2 regions of the Enterobacter vonholyi genome follow, and region 2 is predicted to be linked to the other one. Evidence: predicted binding sites of a transcription regulator. Region 2 holds the regulator's gene; the other holds the start of a gene.

Region 1 (3,827 bases), 730 kb from region 2:
ACGTCGAACTTGTAGTGTTCTGCCAGCGATTTCAGCATCTGGAAGTAGTAGAAGTTACGCTTGTCCCAGCCGCGAATGGCCCCGCCCGCCAGCGACAGCTCCGGGTTCTGGATCACGCGATCCGGATCGAAATACTGCTGCACGCCCAGGCCGTCACACGTCGGGCACGCGCCCGCCGGGTTGTTAAAGGAGAACAGGCGCGGTTCCAGCTCGCGCATGCTGTAGCCGCAAATCGGGCAGGCAAAGTTGGCGGAGAAGAGCAGCTCTTCCGCTTCTGGATCGTCCATGTCGGAGACCACGGCCGTACCGCCAGAGAGTTCCAGCGCCGTTTCAAAGGATTCCGCCAGGCGCGTGGCGAGATCGTCGCGCACCTTAAAGCGGTCAATCACCACTTCGATGGTGTGCTTCTTCTGCAGCTCCAGCTTTGGTGGATCGGACAGGTCACACACTTCGCCGTCGATACGGGCGCGGATATAGCCCTGGCTTGCCAGATTTTCCAGCGTTTTGGTGTGTTCGCCCTTACGCTCTTTGATGATTGGCGCAAGGAGCATCAGGCGTTTGCCTTCCGGCTGCGACAGCACGTTATCGACCATCTGGCTCACGGTTTGCGCCGCCAGCGGGACGTCGTGGTCCGGGCAGCGCGGCTCGCCCACGCGGGCATACAGCAGACGCAGGTAGTCATGAATTTCGGTAATGGTACCGACCGTTGAGCGCGGGTTATGCGACGTGGACTTCTGCTCAATAGAGATAGCAGGTGACAACCCTTCAATATGGTCGACATCCGGTTTTTCCATCAGCGACAGGAACTGACGAGCGTACGCCGAGAGCGATTCAACGTAACGACGCTGTCCTTCGGCATACAGAGTGTCGAAAGCCAGTGAGGATTTGCCAGACCCCGAAAGCCCGGTCACGACAATGAGTTTGTCGCGAGGGATTATCAGGTTGATATTCTTGAGATTGTGGGTGCGGGCGCCCCGAACTTCGATCTTATCCATTCACCTTTCCCGGTTGGAACACGGATTGCCTGGTTTGTTTGAAGGACAAACGGCTGTCAGAAACGGCTAATTATGACACAATTTGACCTGTTTGAATATACAGTATTGGAATGCATTTTCTGATTCGCTGTGTAACAATGTTGAGTTGCGGGAGAACTCTGGAACGTGCTACGCAACTATCAAAGTGCAGCATGGAAATGGTACACTCGCGCGTTTACACTATTAAGAAACGTATTCAGGAGACACGAACATGGCCAGCAGAGGCGTAAACAAGGTGATTCTCGTCGGTAATCTGGGCCAGGACCCGGAAGTACGCTACATGCCGAGTGGTGGCGCAGTTGCCAACATTACGCTGGCTACTTCCGAATCCTGGCGTGATAAAGCGACCGGTGAGATGAAAGAGCAGACCGAATGGCACCGTGTTGTGCTGTTTGGCAAACTGGCCGAAGTGGCCGGAGAATATCTGCGTAAAGGTTCTCAGGTCTATATCGAAGGCCAGCTGCGTACCCGCAAATGGACCGATCAGTCCGGTGCTGAGAAGTACACGACTGAAGTAGTGGTCAACGTGGGCGGCACCATGCAGATGCTGGGTGGCCGTCAGGGCGGTGGCGCACCTGCAGGTGGCGGTCAGAGCCAGCAGCAGGGCGGTTGGGGTCAGCCTCAGCAGCCGCAGGGTGGCAACCAGTTCAGCGGCGGCGCACAGTCTCGTCCGCAGCAGCAGTCTGCTCCGGCGCCGTCTAACGAACCGCCAATGGATTTCGACGACGACATTCCGTTCTGATTTCCGCGTGCTAAAAACAAAAAACCCAGACCATCGTCTGGGTTTTTTTTATTCCGTAAGGGATCAGGTAATCACCATCGGCCAGTCTGGCGGCGTGTGGCTCATCGCCTCAACCATCACCACTTTAATGTTTTCCCAGACGGCAGCGATATCCAACAGGGTGATACCAAGCAGACCCGTTGCAAACCAGCAGGCCGCACCCAGCCCCAGCAGGGTGCTGATGACAGCAAGACCCGCATAGTCAGATTTACGAAACTGAATGTTCAGCGTGCTGGCTAAAAACATCAGTACCGCACTTAACAAAGGCCAGCGCATGAGAACCATGCTGGTAGTAATGGTTGCCATAAAACCCATCCTCTACAAATCAGACGAACTGAATGAAACAGTGTTTCTCGTTACAAAATATGTGTGAACTATATCACAATTGATGATTTATTCGCCAGTGCCTGTGCGATCAAAAAAGAGGATTTTATTCCCCAGGAAAAGCGATTCTGTAGGCAGGACCAGCCTCGGCGCATGAGGAGATGAACCCACAACGTGCCGGAAACGCCCGTCGGGCAAGTGGGGATACCGCAAATTCGGTTTTTATAACAGGGGCGTTATTCTCCGCCATTACTGAAAATAGTGTGGTAAAGACCGATTATTTATAAATCAACAAACACAGTACCTGGAGCAAATAGCATAAAACGTCATGACGATGTTGTACTTTTTTCATGCTGTTAGACGTTTGGCTTAATCAACGATCGTCTGTTGTGTTATCTTTCCGTCGGCCCCGGCGGGCTGGATAATTATTTCCCTTAATTGAAACGGAACGAATACTTACAGTTTAACTTACGGGAAAATATTATCGTCATAACGAAATTTAAGATTTTTAATACTAAAAGTCAGTTGCTAACTTTGCATGATTCATGCAACGTAATCACCTGTTTAACAAAGCATCCGGCCTTCATTACTACAGGCGTACAACATGCAGGGATATAGGGCGGGAAATGAATCGTAGCGCGCGGCGCAAAATGCTCAGGGTGGTAGGGATCATCATGGTAGTTATGCTGCCGGTGATGCTTGCCCTATGGTTTGCCCAGCTACGCGCCGTGTCTGAAACAAGCGCACAGCTACGCACATTTGCTGAACTGGCTTTAGACAAAACAGAGCTGGTTATTCAACAGGTTGAGCTGGCCCGGGACGAGGCTGAAAAATATCAGGGTGAGCTTTGCACGCCGGGACACCGTCAATATATGCTGAACGTTGTTCGTGGCCGCCTGTTTGTCGCCGATTTAATTTACGCTGAAGGTCAGAATTTTCTTTGTTCGACCGTTTTTACACCGGATCATCCCTACGCCATTCCTGTCGCTAATTACACGCGTAAACCTGACGTCGCTATCTATTATTATCGCGATACCCCATTTTATACTGGCTATAAAATGACATATATGCAGCGCGGAAATTATGTGGTGGTCGTCAATCCGCTTTCATACAGCGAAGTCATGTCAGCGGATCATTCTCTCTCGTGGGGTGTGTACGACACGGTAACCAATGCTTTCTTTTCGGTTAGCCAGAAAGCCAATGTTTCTTTATTAAATTCGATGATTCGAGATAAGGAATCGGTATTTCAAAAAGATAACCGCTTTTATACGATCGTAACGTCCCCCAAAAGACCTATTGCGGCCATTGTGTCGACATCGAATAAACGCTTTTATGAAACGCTTTATCACCAGGCGACGTTGACGCTACCGCTGGGCATGATCTGCAGCATTATTATTTTGCTGGTATGGTCCCGTACCCATCGTGAGCTTAATTCGCCGGGGCGCTTACTGCACCGGGCGCTGAACAAGCGACAGCTTTGCGTCCACTATCAGCCGATTATTGATATCAAGAACAACCAGTGTGTGGGTGCGGAAGCGTTGTTACGCTGGCCGGGTTTTAACGGGCAGGTGATGAGCCCGGCTGAGTTTATTCCGCTGGCGGAAAATGAGGGAATGAGCGAGCGGATTACGGACTATGTCGTTGAGGAGGTGTTCAACGATCTGGGCCATTTCCTGGCGGAGCATCCG
Region 2 (3,827 bases):
CGTGCGGAGACGGTCTGCGCGTTCCAGCGGATCACCGCTTCGGCATGGCTGCGCTCGACCAGCTTTTGTACCTCCTGCGGGTGGTGCAGGCTCACGGAGATATGTTCCTGTAGATCCAGCCCGACCTGGAAGGTGCGCAGCAGGCGTTTATACTCGTGGTTCTTGTTGGCGGCGAGCATGTGTAGCTGCTGATAGCACTGGCTTATGAGATCCACCACCTTCTGCTGGCGCGTCAGCAGCGGCGGTAAGGATTTTTCCGGATCGGTATGCTGGGTGAGCAGGGTGTATTTGGCCTCGCAGTAATCCGCCAACTGCACATAGAGCAGGCTCAGGGATTCGCGCAGCGGCTGTTCGCGCCACAGCCAGAACCAGAACCAGTTAAACAGCCCGTACCACAGCGTCCCCAGAGCGTAGATCAGCAGCGGCTCCCACACAGGCATATTCCCGGCGAGGCTCAGCGTGAAGATGGCCGCAATCAGCGAGGCGGGAAGCAGGCGGGCGTGCAGCGAGCTGATTTCGGCGGTGACGCCGAGCGTCATCGCCAGCACGGTCAGGATCAGCGGCAGCGGGATATCACGAGCCAGTAACAGCTGTACGGCGAGGCTACAGCCCGCAAACAGGCAGCCGCCAACGATCAGGCGTTTGAAAAAGCGCTTATGCGGCGTGTCCAGACCGGCGATGTTGCAGCAGGCGGGTACGAGAGAAAACAGCAGGCCCTGCTGAAGATGTCCGAGGATCAGGCCTATGGCCACGGGTAGACACAACACCAGCGTTTGTCGCAGTGCGTAGTTAACTTCCGGGTGATAGATCAGCCTGCGCCACATGGGGAGTAGAGACAAAAACGGCGTGACACCTTGCGATGGCACGCCGTTTAAGCGGAATTAACGCGTTCCGTAGACCACGATGGTTTTACCGTGGGCGGAGATCAGGTTTTGATCTTCCAGCATTTTCAGGATACGGCCTACTGTTTCACGGGAGCAACCGACGATCTGACCAATTTCCTGACGGGTAATTTTAATTTGCATGCCGTCCGGGTGGGTCATGGCGTCTGGCTGTTTCGCCAGGTTCAGCAGGGTCTGCGCGATACGGCCGGTAACGTCCAGGAAGGCGAGGTTACCCACTTTCTCTGACGTGACCTGCAGACGGCGCGCCATCTGGGAAGAAAGACGCATCAGAATGTCAGGGTTAACCTGAATCAGCTGACGGAACTTCTTGTAAGAAATTTCAGCCACTTCACATGCTGTCTTTGCACGAACCCAGGCGCTACGTTCCTGGCCCTCTTCAAACAGGCCCAGTTCACCGATGAAATCGCCCTGGTTCAGATAAGAAAGGATCATCTCTTTCCCTTCTTCATCTTTGATCAGCACTGCCACCGAGCCTTTAACGATGTAATACAACGTTTCCGCTTTTTCACCCTGGTGAATCAGCGTGCTCTTTGATGGGTACTTATGAATGTGGCAATGAGACAAGAACCATTCGAGAGTCGGGTCTGTTTGCGGTTTGCCAAGCACCATGCGCTGTTATCCTCTGTTATAAGCTGTCACCAGAGTCATCAAATGCATCCGGACTCTGGGGTTGCAATCGAATTCTTACCCATACCCTGGGAAGTCGGCTACCGTAACGTTTCGCAGCCAGTAAAGTTTGATGTCCTCTGCATACATGTGTAACGTCAATGTATTACTGTAGCATCCAGAGTGTTTTAGCATAGCTTTCGCCGCGTGTCTCCTGGTGTCTCGCTTCAGCATGATGCAGGTCGCCTTCCATTGCGAGAAATGTAACGCACGCGTAATCTGTCACCAAAAATGCAACGTTGGAGTTTAAGAATATGCAAGCGCGCGTGAAATGGGTTGAAGGTTTAACGTTCCTGGGCGAATCCGCGTCAGGGCACCAGATTTTAATGGACGGTAACTCCGGCGATAAAGCGCCAAGCCCAATGGAAATGGTGCTGATGGCGGCAGGCGGATGCAGCGCCATTGACGTGGTGTCGATTCTGCAAAAAGGTCGTCATGACGTGACGGATTGTGAGGTTAAACTCACCTCAGAACGGCGTGAAGAGGCGCCACGTCTGTTCACCCATATTAACCTGCACTTTGTGGTCACAGGTAAAGAACTAAAAGACGCGGCGGTCTCGCGTGCGGTGGATCTGTCTGCGGAGAAGTACTGCTCTGTGGCATTAATGCTGGAGAAAGCGGTAAAAATCACGCATTCGTATGAAGTGATCGAGGCGTGATTGATGGGGCATCGTGCGTGTTGATGCCCTCACCCTAACCCTCTCCCACAGGGAGAGGGAACATGCTCACGCAATCTGCTTCCCTTCCATCAGTCGCTCCACCAGCGGCGTCATGATGAGCTCCATCGCCAGCCCCATTTTTCCGCCCGGCACGACCAATGTATTCATGTGCGAAATAAACGAGCCCTGCAGCATGGCCAGTAGCCAGGGGTAATCAATGCCTTCGAGATTGCGGAAATGGATCACCACAAAGCTCTCATCCAGGGATGGGATACTTTTGGCGGCAAACGGGTTGGAGGTATCCACCGTCGGCACGCGCTGGAAGTTGATATGGGTGCGGGAGAACTGCGGCGTCAGGAAGTTGATGTAATCTTCCATGGAGCGTACCACCGAGTCCATTACCGCCTCTCGCGAATGGCCACGTTCGCTCATGTCGCGCGTCAGCTTCTGGATCCACTCCAGGTTCACGATAGGGACCACACCGACCAGCAGGTCCACGTGGCGCGCCACGTCGTGTTGCGGGGTGACCACGCCGCCGTGTAATCCTTCGTAAAACAGGACGTCAGTGGGTTCCGGCAGCGGTTGCCATGGGGTAAAGGTTCCCGGCACCTGATTCCAGGGAACGGCTTCATCATAGGTATGCAGATACTTGCGGGACTGCCCTTTACCGCTCTGGCCGTACTCAATAAAGGTTTGTTCCAGCAGGCCGAAGTCATTGGCTTCCGGACCGAAGTAGCTGATGTGTTTACCCAGATCGCGCGCCTTACGGATGGCCATGTCCATTTCCGGACGCGTGTAGCGGTGAAAGCTGTCGCCCTCGACCTCCGCCGCACGGAGATTCAGCTGGGCGAAAATCTTGCGAAATGCGAGGCTTGTGGTGGTGGTTCCCGCACCACTCGACCCCGTAACGGCTATAACCGGATGTCTGGCAGACATAGCAACTCCCTGACTGAAAAGGGTGGAAGATCAGCCGTGAAACGCGTTGCGGGGCATGATATTGACCGTCTCATGCAGTTCTGACCACACCAGCACCACGTCGCCGCTTTTCAGCTGGCGCTTTACATCGTTGACCTTTTGCTCAAGCGAGCGTTCCTGTTCACCATAATCGGTGCCTTCGCGTAATACAAAGCTTTCAATCAGATTATCGAGCGTTTCGGGAGCCAGATCCTGCCAGGGAATAATCATTTTGCACCGTCCAGATAAGGGGTTAGCCAGTCAGGAATACGCGCCTCAAGCCACATTTTCGGGCGGCGCAGCGTGCCGCCGATAAACCCGACGTGGCCGCCGTGCTCGGTCAACTGATAGTGAACGTTGTCGGGCAGGAATTCCTGCGCGGGGATCGAGTGATGATCCATAAACGGGTCATCTTTGGCATGAATAATCAGCGTTGGCTGCGTGATCTTGCTGAGCAGCGGCATGGCGCTGCACTGACGATAATAGTCAATCGCATCGGCGAAGCCGTGAATTTTCGCGGTGATCAGGTCGTCGAACTCGCGAATACGGCGTACCTTTTTCAGCTGGCGCAGGCTGACCGGCAGGGTATCCGGGTAGGCCTTCAGTTTACGTGCCGCATTGGCCTTCAGGAGGTTGAGGAGGT

The links. The regulator CRP, encoded in region 2, controls carbon source genes, mostly activating them, when cyclic AMP is high. The targets are predictions, from matches to a motif close to ATGTGANNNNNNTCACAT.
Region 1: a site for CRP is predicted at 2,183-2,200, ahead of AB3N39_RS01550 (YjcB family protein). Genes of this name have one in related genera too.

What each region holds. Positions count from the first base shown of each region.
Region 1 covers NZ_CP162152.1:331,990-335,816, forward strand. The annotation lists gene uvrA (excinuclease ABC subunit UvrA) at 1-995, opposite strand, end outside; gene ssb1 (single-stranded DNA-binding protein SSB1) at 1,246-1,776, shown strand; gene AB3N39_RS01550 (YjcB family protein) at 1,840-2,121, opposite strand; gene AB3N39_RS01555 (EAL domain-containing protein) at 2,766-3,827, shown strand, end outside.
Region 2 covers NZ_CP162152.1:4,064,992-4,068,818, reverse strand. The annotation lists gene AB3N39_RS19185 (YccS/YhfK family putative transporter) at 1-824, opposite strand, end outside; gene crp (cAMP-activated global transcriptional regulator CRP) at 882-1,514, opposite strand; gene AB3N39_RS19175 (OsmC family protein) at 1,826-2,230, shown strand; gene AB3N39_RS19170 (phosphoribulokinase) at 2,297-3,166, opposite strand; gene AB3N39_RS19165 (YheU family protein) at 3,197-3,415, opposite strand; gene AB3N39_RS19160 (hydrolase) at 3,412-3,827, opposite strand, start outside.